4 regions of the Actinocorallia herbida genome follow, and region 2 is predicted to be linked to each of the others. Evidence: riboswitches for the same ligand, from Rfam matches in the RefSeq annotation. Region 2 holds a riboswitch; each other region holds the start of a gene.
What was found. Region 2 has a riboswitch for cobalamin ahead of EDD29_RS35580 (putative cobaltochelatase). Riboswitches for the same ligand answer to the same signal wherever they lie in the genome.
Positions count from the first base shown of each region.

Region 1 (2,189 bases), 7.0 Mb from region 2:
CGAGGTGCACTGGGACAAGCAGCAGGCCGCCGCGGCCGGGACCAGGGCGTGGGTGCTCGCGCAGCGCTCCGACCAGGTCCGCACGCCCGCGCTGCGCACCGCGGCCGTGCCCGACCTCAGCCGCATCCAGTACGAGATGGCCGAACTCGTCGCGGCGGGCCGGACCGAGCCGGAGATCGCCGAGCAGATGGCGATGCCGGCCAAGACCGTCGCCGAGCAGATCGCCGAGATCTGCACCCGGCTGGGCGTCTCGGGGCCGGAGCGGCTCGCGGTCCTGCTGGCCCCGCCGGTCTGACGCGGCGCGCCGGGCGGAGTCGTGCCCGCCCGGCGCGCAGCGTCCGGATCAGGCGGGTGCGGGCAGGGGTTCCGCCGCTTCGGCGGGCGCCGCGGCGCGCAGGCCGAGGAGCCCGAAGCCGACGCCGAGCGACGTCCAGAGGATGACGGCCGAGGCAGCCGCCAGGATCCGGAAGTCCCACAGCAGCTCCGGGGGCACCGGAAGCGCGTCGGGGTTGGCGGGGATGAGGAAGAGCACCGCGAGCCCCGCGACCGGCACCGCGCCGGTCGCGAGCTGCCTGACGTGGTCGGGCCTGGCCCGCAGTGCCGAGTGGACCCGCCACGCGACGAACATCGCGGCGAGGCCGAGGACGATGGCCGCGGCCCAGGACAGCGTCCGCTGCTGGAGGGTCCCCTCGTCGCCCACGCCCGGCGGATTGGCCGGGTAGCGGATGAACGGGAGGAGCCAGTAGCCCGTGAAGGCGGCTCCGGCGAGCGTCAAGGAACGCTGCCAGGGGCGGTCCGCCGACGTACGGCGGAAGACGGCCCAGTAGACGGCGGCGAAGATGATGCCGAAGGCGATGCCCGCCCCTACCGAGGCAAGGATGAGGCCGAGGTGCTGCTCGGAGCGGGTGAACACCTCCTCGGCGTGTTCGTGGACGCCTGCGGCGGCCGCTTCCGCGGCCGATCGCTCGCCTTCCAGTTCCACCGCCCGGTCCATGACCGGCTCGGCGACGAGGAAGGCGAAACCGCCCGAGATCAGGCCCGCGAGGGCACCGGCGAAGACGCCCCGGCCGAGGAGCCGGGGGAGGAGATCGGCGGCCATCAGTGGCAGGGCGCGCCGAAGAGGTGCCGGCCGTCGTGCGCGAGTTCGTGCAGGACGGTCTGCGGGGCGAAGAAGAGGGCGTAGAGGGTGGCGAACGCCGCGAGAAGGGCGATCGCGAGGAACACATAGGTACGGAGATCGCTTACGGCCGCGGGCTGTGCGCCGATTACCGCCGTCGTCTCGGGAGTGTTCATGGTTCTCCTTACGGGGTGCCTCGCCCCGGATCAGGGAGGACGACGGGTCAGTGTTCTGACTCTCCGGCCGCGGCCGGATCACAGTGGCGGGACCGTCCCGGACTCTCACCGGGTTCCTGCACACCGTCGCCTCTGTATGTACTTGTCCCCTGGAGGGTGCTCTTTCGCAGGGCCGCCCGTCAAGCCGTGCCCTTCCCGGCGTCTCGGGAGGTGTCTTGAAATGTAAGACGGATGCCCGATGCATGAGACGGATGCACTAGGATGCCGCCATGGCATCCCGCAACATCCGACTCGCAGTCGTCGCAGGTGACGGCATCGGCCCCGAGGTCGTCGCCGAAGGCCTGAAGGTCCTCGATGTGATCGCCGGTCAGTACGACCTCGCGATCGAGAAGACCTCCTACGATCTCGGAGCCGCCCGGTGGCACCGGACGGGCGAGGTCCTCCCGGACTCGGTCCTGGAGGAGATCCGCGGGCAGGACGCCATCCTCCTCGGCGCGGTCGGCGACCCGACCGTCCCGTCGGGCACCCTGGAGCGGGGGCTGCTGCTCAAGCTGCGGTTCGCCCTCGACCACTACGTGAACCTCCGCCCGGTCAAGCTGTTCCCCGGCGTCGAGACCCCGCTGGCGGGCGTCACCCCCGAGGACATCGACATGATCGTCGTCCGCGAGGGCACCGAGGGGCCGTACACCGGCGTCGGCGGCGTGCTGCGCAAGGGCACCCCGCACGAGATCGCGACCCAGGAGAGCGTCAACACCGCCTTCGGTGTCGAGCGCGTCATCCGGTACGCCTTCCAGATCGCGGCCTCGCGCCCGCGTCGCAAGCTCACCCTGGTCCACAAGGACAACGTCCTCACCTTCGCCGGTGAGCTGTACCAGCGGATCTTGAAGCAGGTCGCC
Region 1 is NZ_RJKE01000001.1:810,320-812,508, forward strand. Features, by position in the region: gene EDD29_RS03985 (AAA family ATPase) at 1-295, shown strand, start outside; gene EDD29_RS03990 (CbtA family protein) at 344-1,099, opposite strand; gene EDD29_RS03995 (CbtB domain-containing protein) at 1,099-1,293, opposite strand; adenosylcobalamin (AdoCbl) riboswitch at 1,296-1,439, opposite strand; gene EDD29_RS04000 (3-isopropylmalate dehydrogenase) at 1,563-2,189, shown strand, end outside.
Region 1: linked by a shared signal. The riboswitch ahead of EDD29_RS03995 (CbtB domain-containing protein) and the one ahead of EDD29_RS35580 (putative cobaltochelatase) in region 2 are both predicted to bind cobalamin.

Region 2 (2,189 bases):
GGCGTCCTGCGGAGCCTGCCCTTCGGGTCCCCGGCCATCGGACTCCTGGGAGTCCTGCCCATCGGACTCCCCGCCGTCGGCCTGCGGAGGCGCTCCTCCACCCGAGGGGCCGGGGTCGTCGTCGGGGGTGAAGGAGTTCTCCTCCAAGAGTTCGTCCAGCCGCTGCTCGTCCAGGCCCGGGGCGTCGAACGGATCCCTGCGGCGGCGGTGCGGCAGGGCGAGCCGGACGGCCTGGCGCACGTCCTCCTCGGTGACGTCGAGGCGGCCGTGCCAGGCGGCGAGCGCGAGCGCGGTCCTCGCCGTGACGAGGTCGGCGCGCAGCCCGTCCACGTCGAAGCCCGCGCAGATCGCGGTGATCGCGCCGAGCGCGGCGTCACCGAGCACCACTTCGGGCAGCAGCGCACGCGCGGCGGTGATCCGCGCGCTGAGCGCCGTCTCCTGCTCCAGGTAAGACAGCGCGAAGCCTTCGGGGTCGGCCTCATAGGCGAGCCTGCGCCGCACGACGTCGGCGCGTTCCGCGGGGTCACGGGTGGCCGCGGCCTCGACGGTCAGCCCGAACCTGTCGAGGAGCTGCGGGCGCAGTTCCCCCTCTTCGGGGTTCATGGTGCCGACCAGGAGGAACCGGGCGGCGTGCCGCACCGAGACGCCTTCCCGCTCGACGAACGCGCGGCCCATCGCCGCGGCGTCCAGCAGCAGGTCCACGAGGTGGTCGTGCAGCAGGTTGACCTCGTCGACATACAGCACGCCGCGGTGCGCGGCGGCGAGGAGGCCGGGCTCATAGGCCCGGACGCCCTCGGTGAGCGCGCGTTCCAGGTCGAGGGAGCCGGTGAGGCGGTCCTCCGAGGCGCCGACGGGCAGCTCCACGAGCCGGGCCGGGCGGACCGCGGCGGCGGGCGCGGCATGGGGGCCGTCGGGGCATTCGGGGTCGGGTGCTGCGGGGTCGCAGGAGAAGCGGCAGCCTTCGACGACGGGCAGGTCGGGCAGCAGCGCGGCGAGCGCGCGCACGACGGTCGACTTGGCCGTGCCCTTCTCCCCCCTGACCAGGACCCCTCCCACGGCGGGTGAGACCGCGTTGAGCAGCAGGGCGAGCTTGAGATCGGCCATGCCGACGACGGCGCTGAACGGGTACGCGGCGAACCGGTGTGACGGCACGGCGTCCTTCCCTCGGGTTTCCTCGCCCGATCGGGTGAACTGAGCACGGCGGCCGGAGTTCCTGACTCCCGGCTCACGCCGGTCACAGTTGCGGGACAGCCCCGGATTCACACCGGGTTCCTCCGGAGAGACACGCCGGAAAGAGCATCCCACACGCGCCGCGCAGTGACGAGACAGCACCGAATCGGACGGCGTGCACCACTCAGGACGGAACTCTCCCTTACCTGTAGAAAGTTCGCATTAACGGGGGCAGCTGAACCAGATCGCCTTCCCCGCGACCCGGGGATCGAGCCGCGCGTGTGCCGCCTCGGTGCCCCAGCGGCCTTTGCTCAGCTCGGCGACGATGCTGAGCCCCCTGCCGTAGTCTCCGCGGCCGAACTCCAGGGGCAGATCACGGGTCGGCAGGCCGTCGAAGATCGCGCAGGAGAACTCGAACTCGTCGAGACAGGAGATCCAGAGCTCGTGCGGCGCGTGCGCGGCCGCGTGCTGGTGCGCGTTGGTCGCGAGTTCGCTCACCATGAGCCCCGCGTCGTCCACCGCCTCGTCGCCGACGCCCAGCTCCGCCAGGGTCTGCCGGACCAGCCGGCGGGCCGTCCGGGCGCAGGTCGCGTCCGTCGGCAGCGTCCACGCCCAGGTGCGTCCAAGGTCCCTTGCCAGCTCCACAACCGCCCTTTCGCCGGGGCCGTAGCGGGCCGCCGAATACGCGGCGTTCCCGAACAGTCACGATGGTTAGGCTGTCGTGGGAATCTCACCGGTGCAACAGAGTTCGCGAAGATTCTTGGTTTCTTATGTACGTAAACGCAAGACGGCAGCACACTCGTCCCTATGACTTACCGTCCGACCGTACGAGGGCGCCGCTTGGCGCGCGAGCTTCGACGCCTTCGTGAGAACCAAGGCCTCACCCTGCAAGACGTCGCCGACCGGCTCGGCTGGTCGCGCGCGACCGTGTCCCGCCTGGAGACCGGCCAGACCCGGCCGCGCGACGTCGCCGAACTCCTGGACCTGTACGGGGTCACCAGCCCCGACAGAGACGCATT
Region 2 is NZ_RJKE01000001.1:7,824,412-7,826,600, forward strand. Features, by position in the region: gene EDD29_RS35580 (putative cobaltochelatase) at 1-1,152, opposite strand, end outside; cobalamin riboswitch at 1,189-1,324, opposite strand; gene EDD29_RS35585 (ATP-binding protein) at 1,393-1,815, opposite strand; gene EDD29_RS35590 (helix-turn-helix domain-containing protein) at 1,978-2,189, shown strand, end outside.

Region 3 (2,189 bases), 740 kb from region 2:
GTCTCCTGGACGGCCGCCGCGAACATCCGGGACGAGTCGGATTTGGGCTGGTACAGCCAGGCGCGCAGGTCGCGCTCCTGGGACCTGGCGAGCCGCGCGACCTCCTTCGGGTCGTGCGCGTTGCGCTGGATGAGGGTCAGGGTGTGCAGCACCGAGTCGTGGATGTGCGCCGCCACCTCGGCCCGCTCCTGCGACCTGACGCGTTCGGCGCGCTCCGCGTCGAGTTCCTGCCAGAGCTTCACCAGCCAGGGGGTGATCACGACGGTCACCCCGGTGAGGATGATCGCGGTGGCCAGCAGCACCTGCGGGATGTCCTGCGGGGACACCCGCTGCGCGAAGAACCCGCCGATCCCCGCCGTCACCAGCAGCGCGCCGAGGAGGCTGCGCCACCACATGCCCTGCGGCAGCGAGACGAAGCGCTCGCGCTGGTCGCGCCCCGCCTGCTGCCAGAGGATCACCGCGCCGATCCCGACGACCAGGACCGGCCACAGGGCGATCTGGGCCAGCCCCGACACCCCCGTCAGCAGCGAAAGGCCGCCGCCGAGGAGCGCGTAGGCGAGCAGCTGCGCCGGATCGCGCCTGCGCCGCTCCTCGTCGCGCGCGGGGGTGAGAATCCAGAACGCGGCATAGGCCGCGATCCCGTACACCCCCGCCGCGCCCAGCACCACGAACGCCAGCCGCACGACAACGGGCTCCAGCCCGAACTGCCCGGCCAGCCCCGCGCACACGCCGGCGAGCAACCTGCCGTCCCGGCGGCGCTCCAGCCGGACGATGCCCTCTGACCCCATCCCCCGATTCCACACCCTCCACGGCCCGCGCGCATCGGGGAACCACCCCCATTCCCTCTCAGGGTCGCGTCAGGGTGGCCCGGAGCCTCCTGATAGCTTCGCCGGGCCAGTCGCGCCCGTTCTGCACGGGCCAGGGAATCCGGTGCGAATCCGGAGCTGACGCGCAGCGGTGAGGGTGACGGGCACGGCATCAGGCCACTGGGGAGCGATCCCCGGGAAGGCGCCGTGTCCGGCGGAACCCGAGTCCGAAGACCTGCTGGCGGCCTCCTCCGGGAGGCGTCCCCCGTACGGACGGGCTCCGCGCTTGAGCCCTCGACGCCAGAAGGATCACCGTGCCCTTCGCACGCCCCACCGCCTGCCTCGCCCTGCTCGCCGTCCTCGCCGCGGGCTGCGCCGTCGATTCCGGAAAGGCGGAGACCACCGCGTCCGGGCCGTCCGGCTACCCGCTCACCCTGGACAACTGCGGGGCGAAGACGACCGTCGAGGCCGCGCCGCGGCAGGCCGTCTCGCTCAACCAGGGCGTCACCGAGATCCTGCTGTCCCTCGGCCTCGCCGACCGGCTCGCCGGGACGGCGACCTGGACCGACCCACTGCCGGAAAGCCTCACCGGGGCCGACGCAGGCGTGCCGCGCCTCGCCGAGAACGCCCCGTCGTTCGAACGCGTCCTGGCCGCCGAGCCCGACTTCGTCGCCGCGTCCTTCGCCTCCACGCTCGGCACGGGCGGCGTCGCGGAACGGGACAGGTTCGAGCAGCTGGGCGTGCCGACCTACCTGTCGCCGTCGGACTGCGTCGGCAAGGACAACGGCGGCACCGGAGACGGGTCCCGCACCACCCCGCTGACCATGGACGCGATCTACGGCGAGATCCGCGACCTCGCCCGGATCTTCGGCGTCCCCGAGCGCGGCGAGGACCTCGTCGCCTCGCTCCGGGGCCGCCTCGAGGCCGCCGCGGACAGTGCCACCGGCGCGGACGTGTCGGTCATGTACTGGTTCGCCAACGCCGAGGCACCGTATCTCGCGGGCTGCTGCGGCGCGCCCGGCGTCATCACGAACGAGCTCGGGCTGCGGAACGTGTTCGACGACACCACCGACGAGTGGCCGCAGATCAACTGGGAGACCGTCGCGGAACGCGACCCGGACGTCCTGGTCATCGGCGACCTCACCCGGAGATCACAGACCGCCGAGACCGCGGCCAAGAAGATCGGGTTCCTTGAGGGCCACCCCGTCACGCGGGAGATGACGGCGGTCAAGAACCAGCGGTACGTGCTGCTCAGCGGGCAGGCGATGAACCCGACGATCCGGACGGTCGAAGGCGTCGAGCTCGTCGCCGAGGCGCTGCGCCGCTTCGGGCTCGCCGGGTGAGAGCCGCGCCGCGCGGACCCCTGCTGTGGACGGCGGGGGC
Region 3 is NZ_RJKE01000001.1:8,565,647-8,567,835, forward strand. Features, by position in the region: gene EDD29_RS38840 (ATP-binding protein) at 1-788, opposite strand, end outside; cobalamin riboswitch at 879-1,063, shown strand; gene EDD29_RS38845 (ABC transporter substrate-binding protein) at 1,121-2,149, shown strand; gene EDD29_RS38850 (FecCD family ABC transporter permease) at 2,146-2,189, shown strand, end outside.
Region 3: linked by a shared signal. The riboswitch ahead of EDD29_RS38845 (ABC transporter substrate-binding protein) and the one ahead of EDD29_RS35580 (putative cobaltochelatase) in region 2 are both predicted to bind cobalamin.

Region 4 (2,189 bases), 4.1 Mb from region 2:
CGAAGTGCCAGTCGCCGTACTCGCGGAACAGGAGGATCTCGGTCCCTTCGGCGGCGGACACGGGAGGCGTCCAGACGCCCGCGGGAGCGGTCCAGTATCCGCCGGCGCCCAGGACGGTGCCGCCGACGGTGACGCTGCCGGACAGCACGTACCACTCGGTGTCGGCCCTGTGGACGCCCGCGGGCCGCGACCAGTCGGAGGCGAACCGGACCTTGAGGGAGGCCGACCCGTCCTCTTCGTCGTAGCTGAGGTTGCGCTGCTCGGCGGCACCGGTGGCGTGCTGGAACTCCGCAAGGTGCCAGATGAGGTCGCGTTCGTCGACGAGTTCCACGTGCGGGCGCATGGGCCCTCCTTCACGTCCAGGGGTTTGCGGTGCAGAACGTACCGTTAATTGAATTCCGGGACAAGTTGTAGTGTTAACCCTCGTGACCAGACCAGGACGCCCCACGGGACCCACCGGGGACACCACGGCCGTCGTCCTCACCGCCGCCCTCGAGCTGCTGCTGAGCGAGGGCGCCGCCGCGCTGACCCCGCAGCGACTGCACACCGTCACCGGCGTTTCCCGCTCGACGGTCTACCGGCATTGGCCGTCGCCGCGGTCCGTGCTGGAGGCGCTCGTCGCCGTCGCCCCGCTCACCCCGCGCGAGCCGGCCGGGGACCTCGGCACCGACCTGCACGCCGAGGTCGACCGGCTCTGCGACAGGCTTCGCGACAGACCCGTCGGCGGGATGCTCCAGGCGCTCGTCGCCGCGGTCGCGCTCGATCCGTCGGTGGCCGACCTGCGCCGCCGCTACATCACCGACCTCTTGGCGCCCTTCCACGCCGCGCTCGGCGACGCTGCGGTGCCGGAGGACGAGGCCGAGGACGTCGTCACCTCGGTCATCTCGCCGCTGCTGGTCGACGCGCTGCTCCTGGGCCGCGCGCCGGGGCGCACGAGAGCGCACCGGACGATCGACGAGTTCCTCGAGGGACGCGCGCGCCGGTGACGGACCCCGCGAGGTCAGCGGCGGCGGGGCGGGGTGAAGAGGTGGAGGTCGAGGATGGGAGGCATGGGGGCCACGCCGGGGCCTCCGGCGCGCAGCCAGGCGGCGACGTCCTCGGTGGCGGCCGCGCCGTTGACGAACTCCAGCCAGATGTTGCGGGCTCCGGCGGCGCGGCCTTCGGCGGAGGGCTGGACGACGATGACGTTCGCGCGTTCGCAGACGTCGAGGCAGTCCGACACGCGGACCTCGGCCTCGGCGCGCAGCCGGGCGAGCTGCGCGTCGTGGTCGACACCGGCGATCTTCGGGCTGCCGCAGCAGCAGTCACGGCACACCGTGACCCTGCACGGCAGGCTCCGGGCACATTCCACGGGCACGAGGCCGACTCCCCTCCGGGGAGATCCGCCCCAGACGTCGCGAGGAGGCGAGACGGGTGAGTCTCCTGGCTTCCGGCTCGCCGCCGTCCCCGTCCTCTCGGACGGCGGGCAGGCGCGCCGTTCACAGTGGCGGGACCGCGCCGGATTCACACCGGCTTCCTCAGTCCCCGCTCGCCAATAACGCCCACATCATGACATATCCCGGCCGGAGGCCTCCGTCGTCAACGCCGTCGGGCCCTCGCCCCGCCCGGTCCCGACCGGCCGACGAGCCCTGCTTCCCCACGGCTCAGGATCCTCGACCTCAGAGGCAGGACCTCTCATGGCGAAGGTCGCCACGACGGCGTCACCGCGACACCGCGACACCGCGACACCGGCCGAGGGCACCGTCACGATCGGCGCGGGCGACTCGCGCCCGGTCGCGGTCCTGCTCCAGAACCGGACCGCGCACGCCGACGAGCGGGCGCGCGTCTCGGTGATGGGCGACAACGGCGCGAGCGGCGCGGCCGGCGTCGCGCCGCGGCCCGCCCCTCCTGGCCGCACCGCCACCGAAGGCCCGGCCGCGAGTCCCCGCCCGAGCCTTTCCGCGGCGGCGCGGGCGCCGCTCGGGCCAGAGAGTGTCCGGTGGATCTCGGTCGATCCAGAGGAGTGCGCCGACCAGGGTGATCCCGGCTTGGCAGTGGTGGGCGGGTTTGCCGTGGCGGGTGGCGATGGCGCGCCATTGCTTGAGCCGTTCGATGCAGCGACCCCGCCACGGAAGCCCGACGCCGGTTTCCACAAGATCCCGTTCAACACCGTCCGGCGATCCGGCCGCCGGCCACCACGAGCCGCCTGG
Region 4 is NZ_RJKE01000001.1:3,764,324-3,766,512, reverse strand. Features, by position in the region: gene EDD29_RS17485 (DUF4437 domain-containing protein) at 1-343, opposite strand, end outside; gene EDD29_RS17480 (TetR/AcrR family transcriptional regulator) at 426-986, shown strand; gene EDD29_RS17475 ((2Fe-2S) ferredoxin domain-containing protein) at 1,001-1,357, opposite strand; cobalamin riboswitch at 1,399-1,557, opposite strand; gene EDD29_RS48105 (hypothetical protein) at 1,547-2,189, opposite strand, start outside.
Region 4: linked by a shared signal. The riboswitch ahead of EDD29_RS17475 ((2Fe-2S) ferredoxin domain-containing protein) and the one ahead of EDD29_RS35580 (putative cobaltochelatase) in region 2 are both predicted to bind cobalamin.